One region of the Sorangium sp. So ce128 genome, then DNA from elsewhere that is predicted to be linked to it. Evidence: riboswitches for the same ligand, from Rfam matches in the RefSeq annotation. Region 1 holds a riboswitch; each other region holds the start of a gene.
The links. Region 1 has a riboswitch for cobalamin ahead of WME82_RS05080 (TonB-dependent receptor). Riboswitches for the same ligand answer to the same signal wherever they lie in the genome.

Region 1 (10,372 bases):
GTACAGCGTCGCCCGCCCGATCGCGGTGAACGGCCACCCCGGCGAGTAGTGGATCCCGGTGACCGCGGCCGGCTCGTACTGCAGCCGCGACTCGCTCGCGAACTGGACCTCGCGCCACGTCGTGTCGAAGAGGTTCTGGATGTCCACGGCCACCTCGACGTTCTTCCACCGCAGCCCGGCGTTGGCGTCGACGACCGTGAACCCCTCGGCGGTGAGCGACTCGTCCTCGGTCGCGGGCCGAGCGCCGATCGCCTTGACCCGCAGCGCCGCGAACGGCGTGAACGCGCCGAGCGTCGGGCGGACGCCGACGCCCGCGGTCAGCGTCTGGGTCGGCGCGAGGGCGACCGCGCTCGCGTTGCCGGCGTTCTCGCGGAAGCGCGCGCGGGTGAAGGTCGCGTCCACGTCCGCGAAGAGCCAGCTCCCGAGCCGGTAGCGCCCGCCGATCTCGATCCCGTAGCGCCGCGTCTGCCCCGACGCTTCGGTCGCGCCCGCGTCGCCGCTCCAGACCAGCTCCGAGTCCAGGTCGAGCAGGAACGCGGCCCCGCTCAGCGACAGCCCGCGCAAGGGCGCGACCCGCAGGCCGACCTCGTAGCCCGTCGCGGGCGTGATCAGCGTCGCCGCCCCCTGCCCCAGCACCACGCCCTGCGCGTCGTTCGAGTGGAAGCCCCGCCCGAAGTGGGCGAAGAGATCGACCCCCTCGACGGGCGACACGATCGCCGTGAGCTTCGGGAGCAGCTGCATCTGTCCCCGGGCGCCGCTCGACCTGTTCCCCGCCGCCTCGAGGTCCTCGCCCGGATCGTCCACGTTGACGTCGATCCACTGCGCGCGCGCCCCGAGCACGACGCGGAGCCAGCGCCGGAGCCGGGCGTCCTGCTCGACGTAGACGCCGATCTGGCTCTCATCGACGTGGGTCCTGCTCTTCTCCTCGATCCGCTCGCGCGCCTCGTCGTGGTGGAGGGACTTGTCGATCGCGTCCGCGCGGATCTGCGCGCCGAGCGAGGTCGTGAACCTCGCCCCGCCGAGCTCGTATTGCCTGCGGAAGCGGAGATCGGCGCCGCCGACCGTGCGGTCGTCGTTCTGCTCGATCTGGTCGCCGTGGACGGGGTCCTCGCTGAAGAAGGTGAAGTTCGAGTACAGCGTGAAGCGGTAGCGGACGAGGTAGGCCAGCGCGCTCAGATCGGCGTCCCGCCACGCGGTCGAGTACGCGACGGACGCCATGTGCCGCTCGGTCGCCCCGCCCTCGGTCGGATCCACGGCGCCGAAATGGTCGATGCACGGCTGTCCGAACGCCGACGGCGGCGGGTTCAACCCGCCCTGCTCGCCCTCGCCGCACACGGCGCGCGCGGGGATCTGGCCGGAGCCGTGCCAGGTCGATCCATACGACATCCAGGTCATCTGGATCTTCCCGGTGTTGTCGAGATCGTGCGTGGCCCGCAGGTACACGTTGAAGCGCTCGAGCCGCTCCGGGCTCAGGAACGGCCCGTCGTTCCGGTAGATCTCCGCCGCGGCCACCGCGCGCCACGCGTCGCCGAGATCCGGCGAGGCGAGGACGAGGCCGCGCTGGATACCGTACTGCCCCAGGCTGACCTGCGCGTAGCTCTCCTCGAGCTTCTCGGCGAAGCGCAGGTTGACGGCGCCCGCCGTACCGAAGTCGCCGATGCTCGCGTAATAAGGCCCCTTGTACCCGTCGAGCCCTGTCACGAGCTCCGGGATCATGAAGTAGAGATCGGTGAAGCCGTGCCCGTGGCCGTGGCTGACCATGTTGACGGGCACGCCGTCGACGAAGAAGGCGACGTCGGTCCCGTGATCCGCGTCGAATCCGCGGAGGAAGTACTGGTTCGCCTTGCCGCCGCCCGCGTGCTGCACGGCGAAGAGCCCGGGGACCGACTCGAGGATGTCGCCCGGCCGGAGCCTCGGCCGGAGCTCGAGCTCCCGGTGTCCGACGGAGACGCGCGACGCGGCCTCGCTGCCCGGCTTCTCCGCCTGGATCGTGACCTCGATCGCGGCGTCGCCAGCGGGCGCGCCCTCGCCGGTGGGCTCTGCAGCGGCGGCCTCCGGCGGGGCAGCGGGCGACCCGGGGGTGTCGCCCTCGGCGCGCGCGGGCCGCGCGGCGGCCAGCACCATGGATAACGCGGCGAGCAGATGAAATGGATGGCGGTGCCCGTCGCTCGTCGTGACCGTCTCGCGCAGCATTCGTGTCCTCCTTCGCCGCAATCGCGCGGAGCGGCGTCGGGCCGCTCGCGTCGAGCTCCGCGAGGACGAAATGGCTGGCCATCGCACGGTGCGCTGGACCGACCTCTCGCCCCCGCGGGCGACCGGAAGGCGACGCGGGGGGCGGTTCGGTATCCGGGACGTGGCAGAGGCAGAGCTGCACCGGCTCGGACCTCACCGCCTCCCTCGAGGCTCCCAGGTCGAACCGGCGCCGGATGTCTCCCGCCGCCGGGCGCTGGCAGGTCTTCGGGCTCGCGAGCGCTCCGGTCTGACCGGCTCCCTACTGTCCACCGCTTCCCAGCCCTCGTCGGGCCAGTGCTTGGGGTGGAGGTCGTTCTCGCTTACCGCTGCGGGGCAGCCCCGGAGTTTCACCGGGTTCCCTCTTCGGCCCAGGCGAACGCCCGGGCACCAGCACGGCGCGCACCCTATGGCCGTGCGCCTTCGGCTGTCAATCGCTACCGCTCCGCTCGCCCGCTCGACGCGCGCCGCTCTCGCGCCATGCGCGCGCCTCGCGCTCTCCATCCGAGCGCCTCGACGCGGGCCTGCCGTGCAGGCCGAACGTTCGGGCTCTAGCGAGGATGGGCTCGCTCCTCCGTGGGTCGCGTGCTACACGGCCGCCGCCGTATATGCCCCGTAACGATCTCCGCAACATCGCCATCGTCGCCCACGTCGACCACGGGAAGACGACCCTCGTCGATCACATGCTCCGCCAGTCGGGCGCCTTCCGAGAGAACGAGGTCGTGGCCGAGCGCGTCATGGACTCGAACGACCTCGAGCGGGAGCGCGGCATCACCATCCTCGCGAAGAACACGAGCATCCGGTACCGCGGGGTCAAGATCAACATCGTCGACACGCCCGGCCACTCCGACTTCGGCGGCGAGGTCGAGCGCACGCTCATGATGGCCGACGGGGCGCTCCTCCTCGTCGACGCCGCCGAGGGCCCGCTGCCGCAGACGCGCTTCGTGCTCTCGAAGTGCCTCCAGCGCGGCTTCCCGGTCATCGTGGTCATCAACAAGATCGACCGGAGCGACGCGCGCGCCCACGAGGTGCTCTCCGAGGTGTTCGACCTCTTCTGTGACCTCGAGGCGAGCGACGCGCAGATGGACTTCTCGACGCTCTACGCCGTGGCGAAGCTCGGCCAGGCGAAGCGCGAGCTCGAGCACGAGGCGAAGGACCTCGAGCCGCTCTTCGAGACCATCCTCGAGCGGGTCCCCGGCCCCTCCGGCGACCCCGACGGTCCGCTCCAGGTCATCGTCTGCAACACGACCCACGACGATTACGTGGGCCGGCTCGCGGTCGGCCGCGTGGTCCGCGGCACCGCCCGGTCCGGCGCCGACGTCGCGCTCCTCGGCGAGGGCGGCCAGTCGCGCGGCTACGTGAAGATGCTCTACGCCTACGAGGGGCTGAAGCGCGTCGCGGTCGAGAGCGCCGTCGCGGGCGAGGTGATCGCGATCGCCGGGCTCGACGCGGTCACGATCGGCGATACGATCACGGATCCGGCGCACCCCGAGGCGCTGCCGCGCATCGTCGTCGAGGAGCCGACGATCAAGATGAAGATCGGCGTCAACACGTCGACCTTCGCCGGCAAGTGCAAGCAGTCGAAGTACCTCACGAGCCGTCACCTGAAGGAGCGGCTCGAGCGCGAGGCGATGAAGAACCTCGCGATCCGGGTGGAGCCGACGGAGGTGCCCGACACGTTCGTGGTGCTCGGCCGCGGCGAGCTCCAGCTGGCGATCCTCGTGGAGACGATGCGGCGCGAGGGGTACGAGATGCAGCTCTCGAACCCCGAGGTGGTGACGCGCGAGATCGACGGCGAGGTGATGGAGCCGCTCGAGCTCGTGGTCGTGGACGTGCCGGACACCTACGTCGGCATCGTGACCGAGCGCCTCAGCTCCCGGCGCGGCCGGATGGTGAAGATGACGAACCCCGGCTTCGGCCGCGCCCGCCTCGAGTTCCGGGTGCCGTCGCGCGGGCTCATCGGCTTCCGCGGCGAGTTCCTGACGGCGACGCGCGGGACGGGCCTGCTCAACACGATGTTCGACGGCTGGGCGCCCTGGGGCGGCCCGATGATGCGCCGCCCGACCGGCGCCATCGTCGCCGATCGCGTCGGCGTGGCGACCCCGTACGCGCTGCACCACCTGCAGCCGCGCGGCATGTTCTTCATCGTCCCCGGCGTCGAGGTCTACGAGGGGATGATCATCGGCGAGCACAACCGGCCGAACGACACCGACGTCAACGTCATCAAGGAGAAGAAGCTGTCGAACGTGCGCAACCACGGCAAGGACGAGAACGTCCTCCTGGCCAGCCCGCGGCTGCTCACGATCGAGACGGCGATGGAGTGGATCGACGGCGACGAGCTCGTCGAGGTCACGCCCGACGCGGTGCGCGTCCGCAAGAAGGTGCTCGCGTGCAACCGCCGGGAGCGCCGCGAGGACGCGATCGAGCAATCGCAGGCGGTGGAGTGAGCGGCATCGGACGCCCGACGCGCGCCTGACGCGCGCCCGATGCGCCCGACGCGCGCCCCTGCCGTGCCTGCCGCGCGATAGGATGCCCTGATGAGAACGCCGCTGCTCTTCGCTTTCCTGGCTTCGCTCGTCGCGCTCTCGGGGGCGGGCGCTTGCGGCGGGGCCGTCGTCGTCGACGGGCTCCCCGGGAGCTCCGACGGCGCCGGGGGCGCCGGCGCGGCCGTGGGGTCGCAATCGGCGAGCTCCGGCGGGCCCTCCATCGAAGAGCAGAGGGCCTCGTGCGATTTCTTCTGCTCGCTCTTCGACGGCGTCACGTGTCCGGAGCTCCGGTGCAGCGAGCGCTGCGCCGACCTGCTCTCCGAGCAGCGCCCCTGCAACGCGCTGACCGCCCCTTTCTTCGACTGCGCGGGCGAGACCGTCGCCTCCGCGGACCGGATCCCCTGCGAGTTCCTCGCGCCGTCGGTCGCGTCGCTCTTCGATTGCCTGAGCGGGCGCGTTCGGGAGTGCACGACCGATTTCCTGCCCCAGACGTGTGACGCGCAGTTCGAGGAGCTCAGGGCGTGCCAGCGCGATCAGGGCCGGTAGCGGGGGCGCTCGTCGCCTGACGCGCGCGGCCGCGCGCCGGGGTCGAGGGCGCTCCGGAGCGGCCCGAGGGCGTCGGCGACGAACGTGACGAGCGCCTTCACGCGCGGCACCCCGCGCGTATCGCGGTGCACCCCGAGCCACAGCTTGCGCCCTGGCGGCGGCGAGGGCGGCGAGAGCAGGCAAAGGCCGGCGGTCGCGTCGCCGAGGTAGCGGGGCAGGCAGACGAGCCCGACGCCGGCGGCCCCCATCGTCGCCTGGGGCTCGCGGCCGTTGGTGCGCGCGGCGACGCGGGCCTTCGCGGCGACGGCGCGCACCCACGACAGGTCGGCGATCGCCGGAGGATCGTCGTTCATGGTGACGAGGGTGTGGCCCTCGCACTGCCGGCCCCAGTCCGGCGGGCCGCGCTCGGCGAGGTAGGCCTCCGATGCATAGAGCCCGAACCCGATCCGCGCGACCTCGCGCTGGAAGACCTCGTGGTGCTCGAACGCGGCGGGGCGAAGGGCGATGTCCGCTTCCCGCCGCGGCAGGCTCAGCCACCGCGCGTCCGCGATGAGATCGACGGAGATGGCGGGGTGGCGCGCGAGGAACGGGACGAGCAGCGGCCCGAGGACGCGCGTGGCGAGCCACTCGGACGCGGTGATACGGAGGTGGCCTCTCAGGCCCGCGTCGCGTCCGGCGGCGGCGCGCTCGGCCGCGAGCGCGTCCTGCTCCATGCGCTCGGCGTGGCCGAGCACGCTCTCGCCCGCGGCCGAGAGCGCGAACCCCGACGGCGAGCGCTGGAAGAGCCTCGCCCCGAGGCGCCGCTCGAACGCCGCGACGCGCCGCCCCACGGTCGGCTGGGTGACCTTCAGGACGCGCGCGGCGGCGGAGAGGTTGCCGTGCCGCGCGACGGCGAGGAAGTAGCGCAGATCGTCCCAGTCGAGCATGGCTCCGGGGCGCGGGGCGCTGCTGCCGGAGAGCGCTCCGCGCCATGCAAAGGTGCATGGCGAGTCTACGTCGATGGCGGATCCCCGGGCAACGACGGACCGCGCATGCTCTCCCGCGTGCGTTCCCGCACCCGCGCACTCGCGCTCTCGCGGGTCGCGTGTTTCACGTCGGATGATCCGATGGAGGCCGGCATGTTGACGAATCGTCGTGAGTTTCTCCACCGCGTGACCGGCACGGCCGCGGCGGGCTTCCTGGGCTCGGCCCCGGCCGGGAGCGCCTCCTGTGCCGCCCAGCACGGGCCGGCGCCGCCGCGGCCGGCGGCCGGGTCGAAGATCAAGGCGATCGCCTTCGACGCCTTTCCGATCTTCGATCCGCGGCCGATCGCGGCGCTCGCGGAGGAGCTCTGTCCGGGCAAGGGCGCATCGCTGAGCGAGGCGTGGCGCACCCGGCAATTCGAGTACACGTGGCTCCGGGTCGCGTCCCACGAGTATGCCGACTTCTGGCAGGTGACGGCGGATGCGCTGGTGTTCGCCGAGCGCGCGCTGCCGCTCGATCTCGGGGAGGAGAAGCGGGCGCGGCTCCTCGGCGCCTACCTCGATCTCCGGGCGTGGCCTGACGTGCTGCCGGCGCTCCGGGCGCTGAGGGGCGCGGGGATCCGGCTCTCGTTCCTGTCGAACTTCACGCCGAGGATGCTCGGGGCCGCCATCGAGAGCTCCGGTCTGGGGGGCCTGTTCGAGCACGTGCTCAGCACGGACGGGGCGAGGACGTACAAGCCGGATCCTCGCGCGTACCGGATGGCGCTCGACGCGTTCGGCCTCACGCGCGAGGAGATCGCGTTCGTCGCGTTCGCCGGCTGGGACGCCGCGGGGGCCCGGTGGTTCGGCTATCCCACGTTCTGGGTCAACCGCCTGGGCCTGCCGGCCGAGGAGCTCGGCGTGAGCGCTGACGCGACGGGAGCGAGCCTGTCGGATCTCGTGGAGTTCGTGAAGGAGAGGGCGTGACCGGCGGGGCCATGCCGCCTGTGCGATCAGCTCGTCCCAGGGCTCCCGGTACGCCTCACGGCGGCGAGGTCGTGGCGCTGCGCATGGCGCACACGGAGTCGCGGGCGAACCGCCCCTGGACCCGGCGCGCGTAGGGGAAGCCGAGCCGGGCGAGGAGGTGGTTCGGCCGGGAGACGGCGAAGATGTCGTAGGCGACCTCGCCGGAATGCTCGTTGTGCTCGACGAGAAAGCGCTCCTCGCCGCGCTCGCCGTGCTCCTCGAACGTCCCGTAGGCGAAGCCGAACCGGCGCACAGGGCCGATCGTCTCATCGACCGTGTAAACGATCCGGCACGCGTTGAGCCAGTGAATCCCGAGCACGCGGACGAGGATCACCACGGTGACGCCGGTCTGGAGGGGAGCGTCGGGATAGCAGAGCTCGACCCAGCCGAGCCGGAACTGCGCCCAGCGCCGCATCGCCTCGACAGCGCGGTCGAAGAGCGCGGCGCCCTGGCCGAGCACCGCGCGGTGGTGGTCGACGTTGAAGCCGGCCGGCGGCCGCGGGCGGCCGTCGCCGGCGCCGGTGCTGCCGACCTCCGCGTACGAGAGCGGCCGGCCCGCCTGGCGAGCGAGGAAGGCGCGGATCGCGGCGTCGGAGGGGCGGGCGCGGGAGAGCACGAGGGGCAGGATAGCCGATCACGGAGACGCCATCTTGATGGCTTTACAGTCACGACGAAGCACGAGGAGCAACTTCGCGGCTGACCGGCCTGCACGGATCCGCCAGGGCTCTCACGGATGGATCAGCATGGACATGAGATGTGCTGGACGATCGCGAAGCGGGCTTCAGGCGCGCTTCGCAGATCGAGGATGGCGGCGCGCGCCGCGCGCGGGCTCGCCGGCCCGCGCGGCTGGCACCTGCCAGCGAGCGCTGATACGCTCCTCGGCGACTCGTAACAGCGAGGAGGTGCATGGCCAATGGACATGCAGTTCAAATTTCACGACGCCGATGTCGAGGCCGACCAGCTGGACACGATGCTCGAGAGCTTGATGCGCGACATCGGCACCGCAGGCGCGACCCCGTGCCGCGCCGTTGAAGGCCACCTCCCCAAGAACGCAAAGGGAGACGCCTTCACCGTCGGCGCCATCGCGCTCGCCGCGCTCCCCGCGGTGCTTCCCCAGGTGATTCAGCTCGTCAATGAGTGGGTCGTCCGCGCGCCGAGGCGCCGCATTCGCATCCGGGGGAAGAACGGTCTGGAGGTCGAGTTCACCTCGGACAAGCCGCTCGGGGAGAAGGAAGTGCTCGACCTCGCGCGCCGCATCAGCGCAATCAAATGACAGCCTTGGACAGAGATCCTGTGCTGGGCGGACGGGACCGCATCGCGCTCATCATCGCGAACGGAATGTACGCGGACGGCAGGTTGCGCTCGCTTCAGGCGCCCGCCCTCGACGCATCGAAGCTCGCCGACACGATGGGAAACCCGGACATCGGCGATTTTCGCGTCGAGCTCTGCGTCGATGGCAGTCAGCTCGAAGTCCGGAAGGCCATCGGCGCGCTCTTCCATCGCCGCCATCCGGAGGATCTGCTCGTCCTCTACTACTCCGGTCATGGCCTGAAGGACGACTGGGGGCACCTCCACCTCGCCACACACGACACGGAGAAGGAGCTCTTCAGCGCGACCTCGGTCGACGCGGCGTGGATCAGCCGCCAGATCGATCAGTGCCCCGCGAAGCGCATCGTCCTGATCCTCGACTGCTGCTACAGCGGCGCCTACGAGAACTCCGCCAAGAGCGAGCAGGACAGCGTCGACATCGCCGGGACGTTCATGGGAGACGGCTCGGGTCGCGTCGTGATCTCCGCCACGACGTCGGTTCAGCTGGCGTGGCAGGCTGACCAGCCCGTGGGGGTGCCCCCGCAGTCGATCTTCACGCGCCACATCGTCGAGGGCCTGTCGACCGGAACAGCCGATCTGGACCGAGACGGATACGTCGATGTCCACGAGCTCTGCGAGTACGTGCAAGCGAGCATCAAGGCCGAGGGAGGCCGGCAAACCCCGCAGATGTGGACGCAGAAGTACGAGGGGCGGCTGCGCATCGCGAAGGCCCCGCTCCGGCCCACCATCCCGGCGTCGGGCGGGAACACCTCGATCGCCTACGAGCTCCTCGTGTGCAACGGGCCCCTCGCGGGTCGGCGGTTCCTGCTCCGGCCTGGAGAGTTCAGGGTAGGGCGAGAGCCCGATTGCTTCATCCGCCTCGATGATCCGAAGGTGTCGCGAAAGCACGCGACGATCGTCGTCGGAGCGGATGAGGTGCGCGTGATCGACCAGGGAAGCACGCACGGGACCCTGATCGACGATCAGCGCATCACGAGCGCATTGCTCCCGCAAAACGGCCAGATCATCGTCGGGGGCACCGTGCTCAGGCTGGTCCGCCTGGAGGCCCCAGGCACACGTCAGACCGCGGAGACGGCCGCGCAACTCACGCCGCCGAGGAAGCGATCGGCCACCCTGTTCACTCCCTGAGCCCTGGCGCAGGGGGCGCCCGCGCTATGCTTCGGCTCGCCCGGCGCGCGGGGCCTCCCGGTGGGTGTGACCGCGCCCCAGGGTGAAGGGGCACCGCTCGCCCGCAGCCCGCGGGCGGCCTGACCGCCCTCCCGTCGATGCACAAGGACCTCCTCGATCTCCTCCTCGCCCTCGACCGCGTGCCGCAGGATCCGCGCTGGCACCCCGAGGGCGACGCGCTCTTCCATTCCCTGCAGGTCTTCGACCTGGCCCGCCGCGAGACCGCGGATCGCTCGCTCTGGGCCGCGGCCCTGCTCCACGACGTCGGCAAGGCGTTCGCCTGCGCCGACCACGCCGAGGAGGGGGCCGACGTGCTCGCGGAGCTCGTGTGCCCGCGGATCGTCTGGCTCGTGCGGCACCACCTCCACCTGCTGCGCGCGCCCGGCGCGACCCGGCGGCGTCTGCGGCGCACGAAGGCGCTCGCGGACCTCGCGCGGCTCCGCCGCTGGGACGTCGGCGGCCGCTCGCCCGAGGCGACCGTGCTCCGCCCCGAGGCCGCCGTGGAGCTCCTGCTCGACGGCGCAGACTGGACCCTGCTCTCGATCGGCGGCGAGCCCGCCCCCTCCGATGACCTGCGAAAGGAGCCGCTCGCCTGAGCGCAAGGTCCGCCGGGAGATCCTCTGCGACGACGTCGACCGCTGGGGCGAC
Region 2 (10,372 bases), 1.0 Mb from region 1:
CGGCCGCCTGGGGCTGGCCGCGCATGCGCCAGTGGACCATGGCGATCTGCACGAGCATGCCGAGCTCCTCGCCGGGCTTCACGCCGCCGCTGCGGAGCTGGTCCTCGTAGAGGGCGACGAGGCGATCCCAGTCGCCCGCGGCGGAGTAGGCCTCGGTCAGGAACGAGAGCGCCTCGGGCTGGCCGGGCGAGAGGTCGAGCAGCTCCTCGTACGCCGCGACGGTGCGGGTCGGATCGCTCAGGCGGGCCTTGACGGTGCGCGCCGCGCGGACGGCCGCCGCGATGCGGTCCTCCTTGAGCTGGGCCTCGCCCTTGACGAGCGACTGGACGCGGACGACGGCGTCCCAGTCCCCCGCGGAGGAGAAGGCGATCTCGGCGAGGTTGGCCGCGCGGAGGTTCTTCGGGTCGAGCATGAGGGCGAGCTCGATGAGCTCGGCCACCCTGGCGCCGAGCTCGGCGCGGCCGTAGCGGTAGCCGATGTCGGCCGCGCTCGTGTAGAGCGCGCTCTTGAAGGCGCCGTCGGTCGCGCCCTCGGCCTCGGCCACGTACCGGTCCACGAGGTCGCGCCACCGCTCGCGCTTCGAGGCGTCGGTCTCGAGCGCCTCGGCCGCGGCGTCGTCGTCGGGGCGCAGCTCGAGCAGCCGCTTGTACGCGGCCGCCGCGCGGTCGACGTCGATGAGCTCCTCGTGGTAGACGCGGGCGAGCTCGGCCTGCATCGCGGGCTCGACGGCGCTGCCTGCGGCGAGGGCGATCTCCAGCTCGAGGAGGCGGGCCACGGCCTGCCATTCCTTCCGCTGCTCGTGCCGCCCGCGCGCCGCGCCGAGCAGGCGCTCGACGTCCCCGGGGCCCGCGCCGTTGTTCGGAGCGGTCACGGCCTCCGCGAGCTCGTTCCAGGCTGCCTCGTTTTCGGGCTCATCCTGCAGACGCCCAAGGGCCATCCGAATCGTCTCAACGCTCATCGTATCTCCGCGGACCTCGCGAATTCGGTCCGGTCCGTTCACGGGCCGGGCGAAGATAGCCGGGCGGACGACACGGTTTCAAGGTTCCTCGCCCCCGCGGGCCTGGAAGGTCGGGCGGAGCTTTCGCGCGCTTCTGCTTCTGTGGCGCGTGGACGTCCGAGCGGGCGGGCCGTCGGGCCGCGGGCGAGGGCGGTTCACCGCGCTCTCGGCTTCGGCTATCAACCGCGGCCATGGAAGCTACGACGATCAAGCGCTTCGGGGTGATCGGCGCGGGCCAGATGGGGCGAGGCATCGCCCAGGTCGCCGCGGCCGCGGGCCTCGAGGTGGTCCTGTGCGACGTCTCGAGGGCGCTGGCGGAGTCGGGCAAGGCCCAGATCGCCGCCATTCTCGCGAAGCAGGTGGAGAAGGGCAAGCTGGCCGCGGAGGCGCGGGAGGCGCTCCTCGGCCGCGTCGCGGTGGCCGACGGGATGGCAGGCCTGGCCGGGGTCGACCTGGCCGTGGAGGCGGTGACCGAGAGCTTCGAGGTGAAGAGCGGGATCTTCAAGCTCGCCGACGCGGCGCTGCCGAAGGGCGCGATCCTGGCGTCGAACACGTCGTCGATCTCGATCACGCGGCTCGGGGCGGTGACCGGCCGGCCTGAGCTGGTCATCGGGATGCACTTCATGAACCCGGTGCCGCTGATGAAGCTTGTCGAGCTCGTCCGTGGGGTCCAGACGTCGGACGCGACGTACGAGGCCGTCCGGGCGCTCTCGGTGGGGCTCGGCAAGACGGTGATCACCTCGAAGGACCAGCCCGGGTTCATCGTGAACCGGATGCTGATCCCCTTCCTCAACGAGGCGTGCTTCGCGCTCCAGGAGGGGCTGTCCACGCCGGAGGACATCGACGCAGGGGCGCGGCTCGGGCTGAACCACCCGATGGGGCCGCTCGAGCTCGCGGACCTGATCGGGCTCGACACGGTGCTGTCGATCGCGGAGGTGCTGCACCGGGAGTTCGGGGACTCGAAGTACCGGGCGGCCACGTTGCTCCGGAACCTGGTGGCTGCGGGGTGGTACGGGAAGAAGAGCGGGCGGGGGTTCTACGTGTACGACGAGAAGGGGCAGAAGAGCGGACGGGCGGTGTAGAGGAGGCTGCCACGGAGCCAGGGAGGGAGGGGGCGCCGCGCGGGGGGCCGGCGGGGGCCCCTCCCACGAACTCGCGCCTTTTGGGGGGCCATGGCCGGCTGAGCGGCAGGGCCGATCCGGGAGGGCGTCGCACGGAGCAGGCCGGCGCTCGGGTTCGTGGGGCCCTACCCCGCCGGCCCCCCGCGCGGCACCCCCTCCCTCCCTGGCTCTCTCCAGGGGGATGATGACGGGGGAGCGACGACGGTAGCCGCGCGAGGCGAACACGGGTGTGCGGCTCGGAGGACGGGCGGTCTGCCCGACTGCCCACGATTGCACGCGGGCTCGCGGCAGGACCGTCATGTCGCGCACACCCGCACTCAAGCGGTGAGTTCGGATCGAGCGAAGGGCCGTGTCCCGGAACAGGCGCGCGACTCCTCCGGAAATCGCTCGCCTGGAAATCGCTCGCCTGGAAATCGCTCGCCTGGAAATCGCTCGCTTGGAAATCGCTCGCTCGTCGGCTCGGCAACGGCCTCGACACAGCGGGATCGGGAGGACACGGAATGACGCCTTCCCTGGCCCACGGCAGGCGCTTCCCCCCGGCGCGGGGCGCTGCTAACCACGCTCCATGACCGCTCAAGAACAGCAGCCGGGGGCCCCTGCTCGCGGTACGCTCCAGTTCGTCGCCGTCGAGCGCGCGGATCACGTCGCCACCGTGACCATCCAGCGGCCCGACAAACTCAACGCCCTGAACCCCGCCGTCCTCGGCGAGCTCACCGCGGCCTTCCGCGACCTCCTCGCGCCCGCCGAGGGCAACGAGGTCCGCGCGGCGGTGCTGACCGGCGCCGGCAAGGCGTTCGTCGCCGGCGCCGACATCGCGGAGATGGCGACCATGAACAGCATCGCCGCGAAGCGGTTCGCCGACGCAGGCCACCGGCTCGCCGAGCTCATCGAGACTGCCCCCTTCCCCGTGATCGCCGCCGTCAACGGCTTCGCGCTGGGCGGCGGCTGCGAGCTCGCCCTCGCCTGCGACTTCATCTACGCCGCCGAAGGCGCCAAACTCGGCCAGCCCGAGGTGAACCTGGGCGTCATCCCGGGGTTCGGCGGGACCCAGCGGCTGCTGCGACGGGTCGGGCCCGGACGCGCGCGCGAGCTCGTCTATTCAGGTGACATGATCACCGCCCAGCAGGCGCTGTCGATCGGGCTCGTCAACGCCGTCTTCCCGGCGACCGAGCTCCTCGCACGCGCCCGCGAGACCGCCCTCAAGATCGCCTCGCGCGGCCCGCTCGCCGTCGCCGCCGCCAAGCGCGTCCTCCTGCGCGGCGAGAGCCTCGACCTCGCCGCCGCCAACGAGCTGGAAGCCCAGGCATTCGCGGCGCTCTTCGGCAGCGAAGATCAACAGCTCGGAATGAAAGCGTTCCTGGCGAAATCGCAGGCCACGTTCACCGGAAAGTGACACCTCGGAAGACGCGAACCGCGCGCTCGAGGGCAAAAAAATACCGCGCATCACGCTGGAGGGGGGCCCAGAATGACCGCGGCAGGGAAACCGCGCCGGAGTCTTGAACGTCCGCCACGGTGCAGAAGAAAGACCGCATGCGCTCCGGGCTGGGGGGTCCGCGCCGGTGCGCATGCGGTAGTCAGATTGTGGCATCCGCAGGCGCATTGTCGATAACAAAGTGCAACGCGTGCACGCCGAGCGAGCAGAGCGCTCCGGGCGCGAAGGCAGCCAGGCGGGCGCGCGACCCACACACACCCGATCTGCGGGGATTCACGTTCGAGCCGGGCATACCCCTCCACCAGAGACAGCGCCCAGCGCAGCGTTCGTCTCGCATTCCGAGACGAGCGAACACGAAATCCCTCATCTCTTCAATAAGAGAGGCCACGAGGCAGCAGGCCGTACACCGGACACCTGCTCCCGAGTAAAGAGCCAGGACGAACAAAGCACACTGCGGAAGGAACGCGCCGGCTCCTGTATTCAAGCGCACGAGAGGCCCTCGTGCGGGCCCAGACCGAGACGGGGGCTGCGACCGCGCGGCGACAAAGTAAACAGGTTTTATCTAAGGTGGACATAATTCAAGACGTGTGCTCGACGACTCTTCGCGTGATGCGTCTGGGTCAATTTCTCGGCCTCGGGCCACCGCACGACAGGGCCTCGATCGCTCGTCGGCGCCCATGGCCGCTCGATGGGGGGGGCGCCGACGGGCGCGCGACGCGCCTCGGCAGCGATGGCCTCGTGCGCCTCGGCAGCGCCCCCGAGGGCGGGGTGTCCACCAGCGCAGGCATCACCGCCGAGCACCCTCCTCCACGATCGGGGCGCGACGTCCTTGACGCCGGGCACGAAACGGGATTACCGAGCACCGGCCTGACAATCCATTCCTCGGGTGCCCTCCGGGGCATAACAGGGAAGCCGGTGCAAAACCGGCGCGGTCCCGCCACCGTGAGTGGGGAGCTGCCTCCGAAGACCACTGGGCCCCATTGGAAGAGGCCTGGGAAGGTGGACGCAGCGCTGGGAGCTCGATCAGCTCCCTGAACCCATGAGCCGGGAGACCTACCCGAGCCTCCCACGAGGTGCAGCTTGCGCACGTCTTCGTGGCGTTCGGGTGCGGACTTCACCCGGAGCGCCGAAATCGGTCTTCACGGCCGCGCATTGTCGATCGCCGCCGTGTCCCTGGGGACGCTCCTCGCGCCCCGGCCCGCGGCCGCGATGCACCTCGCGGAAGGCGTCCTGCCGCTCGGCTGGTGCGCCTTCTGGAACGCGCTCGCCCTGCCCTTCGTCGCGATCGCCCTCCACCTGCTCCGGCGCCGCACCGAGCAGGACGCCTTCTACAAGCCGTTCGTCGGCCTCATCGCGGCCGCCGTCTTCGCGATCTCGTGCATGCCCGTGCCGGTGCCGACCGCCGGGACCTGCTCCCACCCGTGCGGCACAGGGCTCGCGGCGGTGCTCATCGGCCCCTGGATGACCGTCCTCGTCACCGTGGTGGCGCTCCTTATTCAGGCCCTCTTCCTCGCGCATGGCGGCCTCACCACGCTCGGCGCCGACGTCGCGTCGATGGGCATCGCGGGCGCCTTCACCGGATATTTCGCCTTCCATGTCGCGCGGCGCTGCGGCGCGAACCTCTGGGTCGCGGGCTTCCTCGCGGGCGTGACGTCGGACTGGGCAACCTACGCCACCACGGCGCTCGCGCTCGCGCTCGGGCTCTCGGGCGAGGGCTCGGTGACGTCCATGTTCACGGGCGTCGCCCTCGCCTTCGTCCCCACCCAGCTCCCGCTCGGCCTGCTCGAGGGCGTCATGACCGCGGGGGCGCTCGCCTTCCTGCGCGCCCGGCGGCCCGACATCCTGGACCGACTCCAGGTCGTCCGGCTCGCCCCGGGGGTGTCGTGACGCGGCGGCTCGGACAGCGCCCGCTGTCAGCGCCGCCCGCGCGGCGCGCGTGCGCGGCAGCGCTCCAGCTCGCCGGTTCATTCTGGCTCGCCGCCTGCGGCAACGCGTCCTGGGACGGCGTCGACGAGGCCGTGGTGCGCCGCGTCGCCGAGGACGCAGGGCGCCACGACACGGGGCCGCTGTTCGCGGGCCTCGAGGGCGACCTCCTGCTGTTCGCGTTCCTCTGGGCCGGGCTCCTCGCCGGCTTCGCCCTCGGCTATTTCTCGCGCGTGCTCTTCGTCGAGCGCGCGGGCGCGCCCGCGGGCAAGGCCGTCGGCGAAGGCCTCCGTGCGGACTGACCCGCCCGCGCGGCTCCGCGACGTGGACGCCCGGCTCCGCCTCGGGGCCGCCGTGGCGGCGTGCTGCGTCGCCGCGGGCGCGCGCTCGCCCGTCACGCCGGCCGCGCTGCTCCTCCTCGCGTGCGCGGCCCTCCGCCTCCAGGGCACGCCGGCGCGCGCCGTCCTCCGCGCCGCCGCGCCCGCCGCGTGGATCGGAGCGGTCGCGGCGGCGCTCGCGCTCGCGCTCACGCCGGGGGCGCCGCTCCTCCCCGGCGCGCCGTTCCCGGCCGACGCGATCACGGCCGAGGGGGCCCGCCGCGCCGTGGCCATCGGCGCGCGCGTCCTCGCGGCGGCCGCGGTGCTCCGGTGGCTCGCCGGCGCCGCCGCGCCCGCCGAGATCGAGGCGGCGCTCGCCGGGCTCGGCGTCCCCGCGGCCCTCGTCGAGCTGCTCGCGCTGACGCGGCGCTTCGCCGGCGTGCTCCAGCGCGCGGCCGACAGCGCGTGGAGCGCCGCCGCGCTCCGCGGTGGGTTCACGCGCCTCGGCGCTGCGGCGCGCTCGGCCGGCGCCGTCGCGGGCGTCGTGGCGCTCCGGACGCTGGAGCGCTCCGAGAGCGCCGCGCTCGCGATGCAGCTCCGCGGCTACCAGGGGAAGCTCCCCGTCGCCGACCGAAGGACGAGCGCGCCCGCCGCGAACGTCGCGTTCGCCGCCGCCGCCCTCGCGACCCTCGGGCTCAGCGTCGCCGCGGGAGAGGCCGGATGATCGCGCTGCGCGCCCCCCGGCTCGGCTACCGGCGCGGCGAGCCCGTGCTGCGCGACGTGCGCCTCGACGTCGCCGAGGGCGAGTCCGTCGCGGTGCTCGGCGGCAACGGCGCCGGCAAGACCGCGCTGCTCCGGACGCTCGTCGGGCTCCTCCCGGCGCCCGGCGGCGGCGTCGAGATCGCGGGCCGCCGCGTGGCCTCGCCCTCGGACGCCGTCGCCGCGGGCGCCGCGCTCGTGCTCCAGGACCCGGACGACCAGCTGCTCGGCGCGACGCTCCTCGACGACGTCCTGTTCGGCCCGCGAAACCTCGGCCTGCCCGCGCCCGAGGCGCGCCGCCGCGCCGAGGCGGCGCTCGCCGCCGTGCAGATCGCCCACCTCGCCGATCGGGCCATCGAGGCGCTGAGCTTCGGCGAGCGCAAGCGCGCGTGCATCGCCGGGATGCTGGCGATGCGGCCGCGGGTGCTGCTGCTCGACGAGCCGACCGCGGGGCTCGACCCGGAGGGCGAGCTCGCCCTGTGCCAGACGCTGCGCGCGCTCTCCGAGCAGCAGGGGACCACGCTGGTCACCGCGACACACGCGGTGGATCTCGTGCCGCTCTTCGCCTCGCGCGCGGTCTTGCTCGGCGACGGTCAGGTCCTCGCGGACGGGCCGCCGCGGGAGGTGTTCGCGCGGGGGGAGCTCCTCGCGCGGGCGCGGGTGCGGCGGCCGTGGGTCGCCGAGCTCTGGACCCGGATGAGCCCTGCGCCGCCGCGGGGCGGCGCGGGCCTCCCGCTCACCCTGGAGGAGGCGCTCGCGTGCATGACGACGGTCTCCTGCTGATCGGCCACGGCAGCCGCGACGCCGCGTCGAACGCCGAGTTCGAGGCGATCGTGGCCGATTACGCCGCGGCGCGGCCCGAGATCGCCGTGCAGCACGGCTACATCGAGCTCGCGACGCCGCACCTCGCCGACGCGCTCGCGGCGCTCGCGGCGCGGGCGTCGCGGGTGGCGGTCGTGCCGCTCTTCCTGTTCGCGGCGGGGCACGTGAAGAACGACATCCCCCTCGCTCTCGAGCGGGCGCGGGCCGCGCACCCGGGCGTGCGCTTCTCGGCGGCGCGGCCGCTCGGCGTGCACCCGGCGCTCGCGGAGATCGCGTTCGAGCGCGCCGCGACCGCGCTGCCGGCCGACCCGGCCGCGCGGGCCCGGTCGGCGCTCGTCGTCGTGGGGCGCGGGTCGAGCGACCCCGACGCGAACGGCGATTTCTGCAAGACGGCGCGCCTCATCGGCGAGGGCCGCGGGCTCCAGCTCGTCGAGCCGACCTTCATCGGCGTCACCCGGCCCTCGGTCGAGGAGACGCTGGAGCGGGTCGCGCGGCACCGGCCGGAGCGCGTCGTGGTGGTCCCCTACTTCCTCTTCGCCGGGCGGCTCATGACGAAGCTCGCCGAGCAGGTCGACCGCTTCTCGTCGACATACCCGTGGATCCGGGCGTCGCTCGCGCCGCACCTCGGCCGGTCGAGCGCGCTCGAGGGCCTGATCGACGAGCGCGCGCGCCAGGCGTTCGCCGGTGAGGCGCCGCTCCCCTGCGACACGTGCATGTACCGCACCGCGCTGCCGGGGCTCGCCCGGGAGGTCGGCGGGCTCAAGGCGATGCTCTACAGCGTGCGCCACACGCTCACGCACACGCAGGCGTCGAACCACCCGCACGCCCACCGCTCGCTGCGCAAGCACGTGCTCGTCTGCGGCAACGCCGATTGCGTGGACCGCGGCAGCCTGGCGCTGCTCGAGTCGGTGCGCAGGCTCGTGAAGCAGGCCGGCCAGCAGCAGCAGATCCGCGTGACGAGGACGTCGTGCATGGGGCGCTGCGGCGAGGGGCCGACGGTCGCCGTCTACCCCGACGGGGTCTGGTACCGCGGCGTCCGCGAGGAGGACGCGAAGGACCTCGTCGAGGAGCACCTGCTCGGCGACCGGCTGGTGGCCCGGCTCGTCGACGACATCATGCAATGAAGGATGGATAGGAGAGAACCGATATGGCCTGTCACGAGATCGCCGCGCTCCGCCTTGGGCTCATGAACATCCTCGGGATCGACGACCCGGGCGAGCGCGCGCACGAGCTCGCCGAGCTCGGCGCCGCGGCCGCCGAGCCCGGGCCGGTCTCGGCGATGCTGCGCGCCGGGGACCTGAAGAACCTCTCGCGCCTCTTCGAGGGGTCGCTCGTGGAGCTCCAGGAGAAGGTCGCGAAGACCGCCGCCGGCGACCCGAAGCTGCCTTACCTGCGCTCGCTCCTCATCCTCACGAAGCAGGTCGAGCTCGACCTGCGCGCCCAGGTCGACGGGCTCGGCCGGCTCTACCGGGAGCTCGAGGAGATGCACGACTTCGTGCACGAGATCTACCCGGCCGAGTGAAGCGCGGGCCGCTCACCGGAGCGGCCATGGGGCGCGTGATTGCGACCGCGCGGAGACAGGAGCGACGTCATGGCAACACAAGGCAACCCGAAGATCAGGATCGCCCACGCAACGCCGCTCGGCGACGCCGCCCGGCTGCTCCGGCTCGAGCGCGTCGACGGCGCGGAGGTCGGCTTCGCCGGCGGGCAGTACGTGATCATCAACACCGGCGTCACCCTGCCCGGCGGCAGGCTCGCGAAGCGCGCCTACTCGCTGCTCTCCAGCGACGCCGAGCAGCGCACGGTCGAGATCGCGGTGAAGCGCATCGGGGCCGGGCCGGGCTCGAACGTGCTCAACGACATCGCCGTCGGCGCCGAGCTCGAGTTCAGCGGACCCTGGGGCAAGCTGCGGCTCGCGCCTGGCTTCTCCGGCCGCGCGCTCGTGATCGCCACCGATACGGGCATCACCGCCGCCCTCGGGATCGCCCGGAGCGCGGCCGCCGCCGGCGCGGCGCAGCTCGACCTGCTCTGGCTCGTCGAGCCGGGCGAGACCTTCGCCTCCGAGCCGTTCGTCCGCGAGCGCCTCCCCGCCGCCGTCCGCCTCGCGGTCGCCCGCGACCTCCCCCCGATCGGCCACCCCGAGCGGCCGGCACGCGCGTGCGCCCTCGTGGAGCGAGAGCTCGCGGCAGGGCCCCACGACGCCGTGCTCTGCGCCGGCGACGGCGCGATCCTCTACCCGCTCCGCGACCGGCTCGCCTCGCTCGGCGCGCCCGAGGGCAGCGTGCTCCTGGAGAGCTTCTTCAACAACCCGATGAAGAAGTCCTCGTAATCGTTCAGGATCCCTGGATGGTAGAGGTCCGGCCGAGAGACCCGAAGGGGCAGCGCGAGGGGTTCACGACGGGCGCGTGCGCGGCCGCCGCGGCCAAGGCGGCGGCGCGCGTGCTCGCGCGCGGCGCGGCGGTCGACGCCATCGAGACCACCCTGCCGAACGGGCAGAAGGTCACCTTCCCGCTGAGGCGCTGCGATCGCGATGGGCCGCGCGCCACGTGCAGCGTCATCAAGGACGCCGGCGACGATCCCGACTGCACCCACGGCGCCGAGCTCGTCGCCGAGGTCGAGCTCCGCCTCGAGCCCGGCGTCGAGATCCGCGGCGGCGCGGGGGTCGCCGTGGTGACCAAGCCGGGGCTCGGGCTGCCCGTCGGCGCGCCGGCCGTGAACCCCGTGCCGCGCCGGAACATCACCGAGATGGTCCTCGAGGAGCTCGAGGGATCGGGCTTCGCCGGGGCCACGGTGACCCTCAGCGTCCCCCAGGGCGAGGAGATGGCGAAGCAGACCATCAACGCGCGGCTCGGGCTCATCGGCGGCATCTCCATCCTCGGGACGAGCGGGATCGTGAAGCCGTACTCGACCGCCGCGTTCCGCGCGAGCGTCGTGCAGGCGATCGACGTCGCCGCAGAGCGCGGCATCGCGGCGCTCGCGCTGACGACCGGCGGCAAATCCG
Region 3 (10,372 bases), 4.3 Mb from region 1:
CGCCGGCGGAGCCACCAGCGGCACGGGGGGGACGCCCAACGCAGGGCCGGCGTACGCCCTCACGGTCCAGGTGTTCGGGCCGGACGGCGGCGACACGCAGAGCTACGTCATCGTGACGGACGACATCGACTCCGATGAGACGCTGTCGCTGGACGACGCCATCGAGGTGCAGGGGCGCGCCCTCGGCGTCGGGCTGGACGGCGGAGGCGCGGTGTTCGTGGCGAGCGACGCCGCGGCGACCGTGACCCGCTACGACCTGCAGGAGGACGGCAGCCTCGAGGAAGGGGACACCATCAGCTTCCAGGGCAAGGGCCTCGCGAAGCTCGGCGAGTACGGCACCCAGTTCCACTTCGTCTCGGAGACCAAGGCGTACTTCTTCGATGGTCCCACCGCCCAGGTGGTCGTCTGGAACCCTCAGGAAATGACGGTCACCGGCGACATCCCGCTCGAGGATCTCGTGATCCAGGACGCCACCCTCACGTACTCCTCGTCGTCGCCGCTGGTCCAGGGCGACGACGTGATCACCTTCGGCGGCTGGCGGATCGGCCCGGAGGTCCCGAGCGTGGCCGCGGTCGTCGTCGTGGACAGCGCGACGGACGAGGCGACCGTCGTCACCGACGATCGCTGCGGTTACGTGCGCGATGGAGTCGAGGGGCCCGACGGCATGATCTACGTGGCCACCGAGGCGTACGGCGCGGCGGTGCACCGGCTCAACCCCGACAACGCGGCCGCCCCCTGCATGCTGCGCTTCGACCCCGAGACGAGGCAGTTCGACCCCGAGTTCCACGTCGAGCTGAGCACGCTGTTCGACGGCGACGCCGCCGGCTCGCTCTTCGGCGGTCCGGACGGGAAGGCGTTCCTGCGGGTGCTCGACGAGAGCCTCTTCGCGATCGCGGACGACACCCACCCGCGCGTGCTGGCGAGCGCCGCGGCGTGGCGGTGGGCCAGCGTGACGCTCGGCGATACGCCGACCGCCACGGTGCTCGACGCCGCGCCCGGCGGCGGCAGCGTCCTGAGCGTCGCGCTCGGCGACCGCACCTTCCTGCTGGAGTTCGAGGGCCAGGAGTCGACGACGCTCCGCGAGATCGGCGAGGACGGGCCGGGCGAGGCGGGCGTGAGCGCGCCTGGGCTCACCTTCTCCGTCGCGAAGATCCGATGACGCTCGCGCCCGATCACGAAGGAGCGATGAGGGACGACGCCGCGCGAGGGCCCCGTTCGCCACGGGGCCCCCGCGGGCGGCCGCGTTACGGCGCGATCATGAAGGTCGTGCGGCGCGTGCACATGTACCTGGGCTTGCTGCTGTTCCCCTGGATACTGCTGTTCGGGATCAGCGGCACGCTCTTCAATCACCCGCAGATCGGGCGAGACATCGACAGCCGGTCGCTCTCGGGAGAGCGGCTGTCGGCGCTCACCGGGTTCCAGCCCTGGGATCCCGGCGAGCTCGCGCGCCAGGTCGTCGAGCAGCTCAACGCCGGCTCGCCCTCGCGCTACACGCTCGATCCGGGGACCCCGGGCGCGTTCTCCGGGTGGCCCCTGCTCGCGGCGCCGCGCGCCGACGGGGGACGCCAGGTGGTGATCCTGCGCCTCGACGACGGCAGCGCGACGGTCTCCAGCCACCCTCCCGAGCCCGAGGCCCCCGCGCCCCCGTTCGCCGGCGTCGCGATCGACCTGCCTGGACACAGGATGGCGGCGGTGCAGGAGCAGATAAAGGATCTCCTGCCCAAGATCGGCGTCGACGCCGCGGCGCCGCTGCGCGCCCACCCGAAGATCAGCCCGGAGCTGCGCTTCGGCATGCGGGACGCGGACGGCCGCGCCTGGAACGTCACGTACAACCTGGGCACGGGGTGGCTCGACGGGCGGCCAGCCGGCGCGCGGGGGTGGCCTCGCTTCGTCGAGGTGCTCGAGACGCTCCACAAGACGCACCACTTCCCCGTGCACGGCGGCGTGGCGTGGCTCTGGGCGCTCTTCGCGGACATCACCGGGATCACGCTGGTCGTGTGGGCGCTCAGCGGCCTCGCCATGTGGTGGCAGATGAAGCCCTCGCGGGTCCTCGGAGCCCTCGCGATCGCCGCCGCCGTGGCGCTCGCCGCGGTGGTGATGGTCGGCGCGGCGTCGGACGCGCTGTTCGGGAACGTGGGAGAGGAAGGCCCGTGAGCCCGGCGCGCGGTGTCCGCGCTCGCGGACATCGGCGCTCCCGCCGGGCGGGGATCAGGCGCCCAGCGTGGCGCCGCCGTCGACGCAGAGGTCGTGCATCGTGATGTGCCGCGCCTCGTCCGAGAGCAGGAACAGCACCGCGCTGGCGACGTCGTCCGTCGTGGCGATCCGGCGCAGCGGGATGCCCAGCCGGAACGCCTCTGGAGCGCCGGCGATGACCGCCTGAGCGCCGCGATCATCCGCCCAGAGCGCGCGCTGCATCGGCGTGTCCGTCGAGCCAGGGGACACCACGTTGCACCGGATGTCGTGCTGCGCGAGCTCCAGGCCGAGGCACTTCGTCCACTGGGCCGCGGCGGCCTTCGAGGCCGCGTAAGCGCCCATGTTCATCCGCGGCGTGCGCGCGGCGTTGGACCCGACCGTCACGATCGACCCCGATCGGCGCGTCACCATGCGGCGGGCCACCGCCCGGCTCACGTTGAACACCCCCCGGGTGTTGACAGCGAACGTGCGCTCCCAGTCGTCGTCGCTCAGCGAGAGGGCGCCGCCCACGCGCAGCACGCCGGCCACGTTGACCAGCATCTCGATGGGGCCGAGCTCGCGCTCGATCCGCTCCACCGCGCCGTCGACCGCCTCGCCGTCGGCCACGTCCACCGCGAACGCCGCGGCGCGATGGCCGCTCGCCTGGAGACCGGCGACGACGGCGCCCAGGCGCTCCCGGTTCGCGTCCACCGCCGCCACCGCGGCGCCCCGCGCGGCGAGCCTCCGGGCGACGGCCTCGCCGATCCCCTGGGCCGCGCCCGTGACGAGCGCCGCCTTGTGCTTGAACTCCATCGATCGCTCCCGTCAGGCCCTGTCGAGCCCGTCCATGATCCGGTGCCGCTCCGCGTGATACGCCTCCTCGGACTGGCTGGCCTTCCAGTAGGGGATCGCGTACAGCGCCTCGCGCCCGAGCCCGCGCTCGTCGAGCAGGTGATCGCGGATCGCGACGACGGACGACGACTCGCCCGCGACCCAGGCGAAGACGCGGCCCGCTGGCCACGCCAGGGCGCGGACGGCCGCCTCGAGCCGGGGGCCCGGGGCGTGCTCGCCCTGCAGGTAGATCCAGGTCAGCGCGACGTGCGGCGGGCGATCGATCTCCTGCACGTCCGCCGCGTCGGGGACCGCGACGATGGCGTGGCCGCGCGCCGTCTTCGGCAGGGCCTCGAGCAGCGCGCCGATGGCCGGCAGCGCGGAGAGGTCGCCGGCCAGGAGGTACCAGTCCGCGGGGCCGAGCATCGGATCGGGGCCTCCCGGCCCGGCGATGCCGATGCGATCGCCCGGCCTGGCGTGGTGGGCCCACCGCGACGCGGGGCCGTCGTCTCCGTGCAGGACGAAGTCCACGTCCAGCTCGCCGGCCTGCGCGTCGTACCTGCGCACCGAGTACGTGCGCGTGATCGGCCGCCGCGGCATCGGAGGCCAGGCGGGGCCGTCCGGGCCCAGCGTGGGCAGCTCCGGCGCCGCCTGGCCGCCGCGCGGGAAGAAGACCTTGATGTGCGCGCCGCCGCAGCGCGCGGGGAACCCCGCGATCGCCTCGCCGCCCAGCGTGATCCGCCGCATGCGGGGGGAGATCGCGGTCGTGCGCAGCACCTCGAGGAGGCGCGGCGGGGTGCGCGCCACCGTCCTGGGTGGGGATGTCGCGACCTGATTCATGGTGACCTGTGCCATGGGGAAGCCGTCGTGGGGCAAGCTCGGCCGGTCAGCGGGCGGCTTCCTGGAGGGGCGCCTCCGCGCGGTGCCGGGGCGCTGGCCTCGCCTCGCGCGGCAGCCGGGCCGACAGGAGCTCCCACCAGTGCCCGAGCGTCGGCAGCTCGGCGAGGTCCACGAACGCGACGTCGATCCCCGCGGCGCGCCACTGCTCGACGAGCGTCATGAGCCGAATCGAGTCGAGCCCCAGATCGAGGATGCCATCGCGATCGGAGATCGCCGAGGGGAGCTGGTCGAGGACCTCGGCCACGTCGCCGCGCAGGCGCTCGACCCACGGCGCCCGGTCCTGCGTCGCCCCGAGCTGCGCCGGCGCCGGCGCGTCGCGCTGCGGGGTGCTCGTCCGCTCGCGGGGCGCGAGCGCGGCCAGGACGTCGCTCGTCGGCAGCGCGACGCCGCACCGCTGCGCGACGTAGGCGATGGCCATGTCGTGCTGCTGCCGGGAGAAATCGGCGGTCCCGTCGGTCACGAGGAACGGCTGGACGTCGTTCATGAACGCCTCGCACGCGGTCAGCAGGCACCCGATGTGCGCGTACACGCCGCACACGATCAGCTGATCGCGGCCCCAGCGGCGCAAGAGATCCAGCAGCTCCGTGCGCTGGAAGGCGCTGTACCGCCACTTGGTGAGGACGGTGTCGGCGCTTCCCGGCGCGAGCTCGCGCACGATCTCGTGTTTGTCGGGCTGCTGCGTCAGCCCGGGCCCCCAGAGATCCGTCAGCAAGCCGCGCTGGGCCATCGTCTGCTCGGCGGGCTGCTTCGTGTAGACGACCGGGATCCCGCTCGCTGCGCACCGCTCCCGGAGCAGGCGGGCATTGGCGATCAGCTCGACCATCGGGGACGCGCTCGCGTCGTAGAAGCCGAGGAAATACTCCTGCATATCGTGGATCAAGAGGACGGAGCGCCCCGGGTCCGGCCGCCATGACGCCCGGCTCCCCGGGAGCTCCTCGGCTCGTGGCATGCGATAGGTCTGGATGCGGGGGATGGCCATGGTCGTTCCTCTTCTCTCTCTCTCTCTCTCTCTCTCGTGATCGCAGCGCTCCTGTCGATGGAACGGGCCGCGGGCGTCGCTGCGCCGCCTGGGCCCGCGCTGTCCTCTCAGGCGCGCGCGCCCTGCGCGAGCCTGTCGGCGATCCACCGGCGGAGCGCCTTCTTGTCCACCTTGCCGACGCTCGTCGTCGGGAGGGCGTCGAGCCACTCGATGCGATCGGGCACCTTGAACTGGGCGACGCCGCGCTCGCGCAGGAAGGCGTTGATCTCCCTCGCTGGCGGCGGCTGCCCGCGGGCCACGAGGAACGCGCACGATCGCTCGCCGAGGTGCGAGTCCGGCATGGCGACGAGCGCCGCGTCGCGCACCGCCGGGTGGGCGAGGACGTGGTTCTCGACCTCCTCGGCCGCGATCTTCTCGCCGCCGCGGTTGATCTGATCCTTGGCGCGGCCCTCCACGACGAGGTAGCCCTCTCGGGTCCGCCGCACGAGATCGCCCGTGCGGTAGAAGCCGTCGCGCGTGAACGCCTTCTCGTTGTGCGCGTCGGCCCTGTAATACCCGCGGATCGTGTAGGGCCCTCGCGTGAGCAGGTGACCGACCTGTCCGGGCTCGACGTCGCGGTCGTCGTCGTCCACGACGCGGACCTCGTCGTGGGGCGAGATGGGCCGCCCCTGCGTCTCGATCGCGATCGCGTCGGGGTCCTCGAGGCGGGTGTAGTTGACGAGCCCCTCCGCCATCCCGAACACCTGCTGCACCTTGCAGCCCAGGGTCGGCCCCACGCGGCGCGCGACCTCCGCGGGGAGCCTGGCGCCGCCCACCTGGAGCACCTTCAAGCTCGACAGGTCGTGCCGCGCCGTCCGGGCCGCTTCCAACCAGACCGAGGCCAGCGGCGGCACGAGCGCGGTCATCGTGACCCGCTCCCGCTCGATCCACGGGAACGCCTCGTCCGGGCTGGGCCGGCGGCAGAGCACCACGCGGCCGCCGGCGTGGAGCACGCCCAGGCTCCCGGGTGAGCTGAGCGTGAAGTTGTGCGCGACGGGGAGGACGGCGAGGTAAACGCTGCCCTCGTCGAGCCCGCAGATCTCCGCGCTGGCCCGCACGCTGTAGAGGTAGTCGTCGTGCGTCCGCGGGATGAGCTTCGGTACGCCGGTGCTCCCGCCGGACAGCTGGAAGAAGGCGACGTCCCCCGCGGCGGGCTCCGGGAGCTCGACGGGCTCCCGGTCCAGGCCGGAGAGCGCGGTGTGCTCGCCCGGATCGCCGGCCACGAGCACGTGCCGCAAGGTCCTGACGTCGCGCCGGATCTGGCTCGCCAGCGCGCGGTAATCGAACCCGCCGTCCCGGTCGGCGATGACGTACGCGACCGCCTCGGTGTGCTCGCAGAAAACCGCGATCTCGGCGCGCCGGTGCGCGGGCAGGGCCAGCACGGGGAGCGCCCCGAGCCGGAACAGCGCGAAGCACACCTCGAAGAACTCCGCGATGTTCGGGAGCTGGACGACGACGCGATCCCCCGGCCGGAGCCCGAGGTGCAGCAGGCCCGCGGCGAGGCGATCGGCGCGCCGATCGAGCTCACCGTAGCTCAGCCGGCGATCGCCGCTGACGAGCGCGATCCGATCCGGGTGCCGCGCGGCCCGCTCGCGGAGCAGGCGCCCGAAGGTCTCGCCGCGCCAGTAGCCGGCGCGCCGGTAGAGATCGGCCATCTCGGCCGGCCACGGAGTCCAGCCGTCGAGCGCCTGCGGCCGCGCCTGCGCGGGCGCCTGCCGGCTCTCCTCCGGAGCGCTCATGCCATCTCCGGCGCCTGGTTGAGGCCGAGCGCGTTCAGCATGGTCCCGAGCTTGGCGGTGGTCTCGGCGAGCTCGTGCTCGCCGTTCGAACCGATGACGATCCCGGCCCCGGCATAGAGGCGGAGCGCCCGGCCGGCGACGTCGGCGCAGCGGATGACGACCGCCCACTCGCCGTCGCCGCTCGCGTCGGACCAGCCCACGAGCCCCGTGAAGAACCCGCGATCGAACCGCTCGATCGCCTCGATGGCGTCGCGGGCGCGGTCCGTGGGGTATCCGCACACCGCGGGGGTCGGGTGCAGCGCGGTGGCCAGCTTCATCGAGGAGATCGAGAGATCGCGCAGCTCCCCCGTGAGCCGGCTCGACAGGTGCCACAGCGTCGGGGTCTGCGTGAGCGAAGGCTCGTCGGGGACGCTCAGGCGCCGGCAGAACGGCCGGAGCGCGGCGGCGACGGCGTCGACGACGATCGCGTGCTCGTGCCGGTCTTTCTCGGACGCGAGCAGGGCGATCGCCCGCCGGCGGTCCTCGTCGGGGTCCGGGCTGCGGACCGCGGAGCCGGCGAGCGGATTGGCGATCACCCGGAGCCCGGAGCGGGACAGGAGCAGCTCCGGGCTCGCGCCGATGAGCGTCCGCGCGCGCGAGGTCGGGACGCCGCGCTCCGCGCTGGAGAGCCCCGCGGTCGGATCCGAGAGGTTGGCGGCGAAGGTGTAGCCGTTCCGGTTCTGCTGCGAGAGGCGCTGGAGGACGAGGCGGAGATCGACAGGCTCTCGCAGGACCATCTCCAGCATCCTGGAGAGGACCACCTTGCTCAGCGCCTCGGACCGCATCAGGCCCACTGCCGTCTCGACGCCGCGCACGTAGTCGCGGGGCTCGGGGACCTGGCGCAGCTCCTGGATGGTGATCGGCAGGTGCGACCGCGGCGATTCCGACGTGTGGTTGAGCGGGCCCGCGCTCTGGATCGCCCTCGGCACGATGAGGTGCGCCGGCGACGTGCTGTTGAACGGCACCGCGCCGACCACCATGGGGAGGCCCTGGCCGGCCCTCGACGCCGCCGCGAGCACCCTCGTGACGCGGTCCGCGAGGCGGTCGCCCTGATCCGCGCCGTTCGGCTCGAGGATCATGTCGTGTACGCCCTGCGCGAGGAGCGTGCGTGTCGGCGACGCGAAGAAGAACGCCGACTCAGGGGTGTATTGCTTCAACAGCTGCCCTGCGTTCACCGCGGGCAGCCCGACAGAGGCCGGTATCGAGATGGAACTCGTCACATTCAGCTCCGATGGGCGTCGAGAGCCACGTGGGCTCGGATCATCGGGCGCTGGACGTCAGGTCTCGGGCCGCTCGTTTCTGATAACTGATAAAGAAAATCAGTTTCAAGTAACTCATGGCACGCGCGTGCAAGACTGTCAAGGGACTCCCGGTTCTGTCTCGGGTGTGCGTCGCCGGTGGGCCGGTGGACGGGGCGCTCCGGGCCTTCGCTTCTGCGTTGACATCCTGCGTGACGGGTGCGACGAGTCGCCCCGCCATCGGTGCTCGTCCGGCCATCCCCTGGCGAGCTGAAAAGGGAACCCGGTGAGAATCCGGGACTGCCCCCGCAGCGGTGAACGGGAACGACCATCACCAAGAAGCACTGGGCATGCACCAGAGCAGCCTGGGAAGCGGTGATGTGTAGGAGAGCGACCGGCGACGGCCGCATCGCCCGTGAGTCCGAAGACCTGCCGAAGGTGCGCGCGCCGGTGCTCTGGCGCGCGCTGACCTGAGCCTTCGAGGGGAAGGCGCGCAGGCTCTGGACCACCACGCTCGCGCGCGGTGCCGTGGCCCGTCACGCAGCCCCCTCGCTTCGGCTCTCAGCTCACCCGGAGCAGCGCTGGGTCGACGCGGGCAGGCGGCGCGTGAATGGTTGATTCCTCGGATCGTCGGTCGCGGCGGCGCCGGAGCGCCGGCGTGGCGTGCTGGCTCTCGCTCGCCGCCTGCAGCGCCGTGGCGGCCCTGCCGGCCGCCCGCGCCGACGATCCGCGCAGGCCGGAGGCCGAGCAGGAGGGCGGTCGCGCTGCCGCTCCACCGGGGACAGACCCGCTGGAGGTGCGCGTCGAGGGGGATCGCATGCGCGCGCCCGCGCCGCCCAAGGACAGGTCCGTCGCGGGGTCGGTGCTGGGCCGCGAGCGCCTCACCGGCGCGGGGCTCGGAGCAGCGGACGTGCTCCGCACGCAGCCGGGCGTCCTCATCATCGAGTCGGGCGGCTTCGGCGGGCCGGCGACCGCGGCCCTCCGGGGAGCGACCGCCACGCAGACGCCGGTGTACCTCGCCGGCGTCCGCCTGAACGACGACGTCGTGGGGACGGCGGATCTCTCCCTCGTGCCCCTCTGGCTCATCGAGCGCATCGAGATCTACCGCGGCCACGCGCCCATCGAGGCCGACCGCCTCGGCCCCGGCGGCGCGATCTTCTTCGAGCCGCGGCGGCCTTCCCGGACGACGGCCGGCGCGGGCGCCATGGCGGGCTCGCTCGGCGCGCGGCGCGGGTGGGCGTTCGCCGGCGCCAGCGCGGGCCCGGTGAGCGCGATCGTCGGGGTGAGCGCGGAGGCCGCGGAGAACCGCTACGCGTTCGTCAACGATGGCGGGACGCTCTTCGACGAGAGCGACGACACCCTGGAACGCCGGCAGAACGCCGACGTGCGCACGATCGACGCCTGGGCGCTCGCGCGCGTCGAGCTCGGGGGCGGCGCGATCGTCGACGTGATCGCGAACGGCACCGGCCGCGAGCAGGGCGTGCCGAGGCTCGCGCTCCTGCCGTCCCGCGAGGCGCGGGGGGAGTCGCGGCGCGCGCTGACGTCCGTCGCGGCGCGGGTGCCGTTCGGCGGAGAGGCGCAGCACACGCTCGAGGCGCGCACCTCGTTCATCGAGGCGCGGTCGGAGGTCCATGATCCCCTCTTCGAGCTCGCGCTGCTCACGCCGGAGCTCCGCCTCGCCGGCCGCCGCCTGGAGCAGACGCTCGGGGCGACGCTCTCCTTCGCCGACCGGCTCCGGGTGCGGCCCGTGCTCTCGGTCGCGCGCGAGGGCATCTCGCGCGCGCCGGACGACGTACCGCTCGCGCGGGCGCGGCGCTCGTTCGCGCGCGGCGCCGTCAGCGCGGAGGCGCGCCTCGGCGAGGGGCTCGCGCTGCACGCCCTCGCGAGCGGGGAGTGCCACGCCACCGGGGCGGACCGCGAGCGCCCTTGCGACGTGCTCGTCCCGACCGGGCGGGTCGGCGTGGAGGCGGGGAGCGACCGGCTCCGGCTCCTCGCGACCGTGGGCCGCTACGTCCGCGTCCCGACGCTCGGCGAGGTGTACGGCGTCTCCGGCGTCGTCCACGGCAACGCGGAGCTCGCGCCGGAGTCGGGCGCCACGATCGAGGCCGGGATCCGGGCGCAGACGGGGCGCGGCGCCGTGCTGCGCGGCGCCTTCATCGACGTGTTCGCGTTCGGGAGCGCGGTCTCCGGGCTCGTCGCGTACGAGCGCTCCGGCCAGGGCTACGTGAACCCGTACAACGTCGGCCGCGCCCGCGTCGTGGGCGCGGAGCTCTTGGCCGGGGTCGAGGTGACCCGGTTCCTCCGCGCCGAGATCGCGGCGACGCTGCTCGATCCGCGGGACACGACGCCGGGGCGGACGACGAGGAACGACCTCCTCCCGTTCCGCTCGCGCCTCGTCGTCGCGCCGCGCCTGCACGCCGAGTGGAAGCGCCCGG

Region 2: another riboswitch for cobalamin. It lies ahead of WME82_RS01265 (energy-coupling factor ABC transporter permease); the one in region 1 lies ahead of WME82_RS05080 (TonB-dependent receptor).
Region 3: another riboswitch for cobalamin. It lies ahead of WME82_RS21430 (TonB-dependent receptor domain-containing protein); the one in region 1 lies ahead of WME82_RS05080 (TonB-dependent receptor).

The regions. Positions count from the first base shown of each region.
Region 1 covers NZ_CP150313.1:1,318,198-1,328,569, reverse strand. The annotation lists gene WME82_RS05080 (TonB-dependent receptor) at 1-2,193, opposite strand, end outside; cobalamin riboswitch at 2,432-2,639, opposite strand; gene typA (translational GTPase TypA) at 2,790-4,676, shown strand; gene WME82_RS05070 (hypothetical protein) at 4,767-5,261, shown strand; gene WME82_RS05065 (LysR family transcriptional regulator) at 5,249-6,187, opposite strand; gene WME82_RS05060 (haloacid dehalogenase type II) at 6,380-7,189, shown strand; gene WME82_RS05055 (DUF1990 family protein) at 7,245-7,844, opposite strand; gene WME82_RS05050 (hypothetical protein) at 8,148-8,501, shown strand; gene WME82_RS05045 (caspase, EACC1-associated type) at 8,507-9,685, shown strand; gene WME82_RS05040 (HD domain-containing protein) at 9,823-10,320, shown strand; gene WME82_RS05035 (sigma factor-like helix-turn-helix DNA-binding protein) at 10,292-10,372, shown strand, end outside.
Region 2 covers NZ_CP150313.1:316,004-326,375, reverse strand. The annotation lists gene WME82_RS01280 (tetratricopeptide repeat protein) at 1-937, opposite strand, end outside; gene WME82_RS01275 (3-hydroxyacyl-CoA dehydrogenase family protein) at 1,189-2,079, shown strand; gene WME82_RS01270 (enoyl-CoA hydratase/isomerase family protein) at 2,684-3,511, shown strand; cobalamin riboswitch at 4,418-4,625, shown strand; gene WME82_RS01265 (energy-coupling factor ABC transporter permease) at 4,724-5,437, shown strand; gene WME82_RS01260 (hypothetical protein) at 5,434-5,775, shown strand; gene WME82_RS01255 (CbiQ family ECF transporter T component) at 5,765-6,514, shown strand; gene WME82_RS01250 (energy-coupling factor ABC transporter ATP-binding protein) at 6,511-7,332, shown strand; gene WME82_RS01245 (CbiX/SirB N-terminal domain-containing protein) at 7,308-8,495, shown strand; gene WME82_RS01240 (DUF3209 family protein) at 8,519-8,893, shown strand; gene WME82_RS01235 (FAD-dependent oxidoreductase) at 8,963-9,700, shown strand; gene WME82_RS01230 (cobalt-precorrin-5B (C(1))-methyltransferase) at 9,718-10,372, shown strand, end outside.
Region 3 covers NZ_CP150313.1:5,614,376-5,624,747, reverse strand. The annotation lists gene WME82_RS21465 (hypothetical protein) at 1-1,159, shown strand, start outside; gene WME82_RS21460 (PepSY domain-containing protein) at 1,258-2,154, shown strand; gene WME82_RS21455 (2,3-dihydro-2,3-dihydroxybenzoate dehydrogenase) at 2,209-2,985, opposite strand; gene WME82_RS21450 (siderophore-interacting protein) at 2,998-3,843, opposite strand; gene WME82_RS21445 (isochorismatase family protein) at 3,890-4,882, opposite strand; gene WME82_RS21440 ((2,3-dihydroxybenzoyl)adenylate synthase) at 4,990-6,660, opposite strand; gene dhbC (isochorismate synthase DhbC) at 6,657-7,919, opposite strand; cobalamin riboswitch at 8,162-8,388, shown strand; gene WME82_RS21430 (TonB-dependent receptor domain-containing protein) at 8,548-10,372, shown strand, end outside.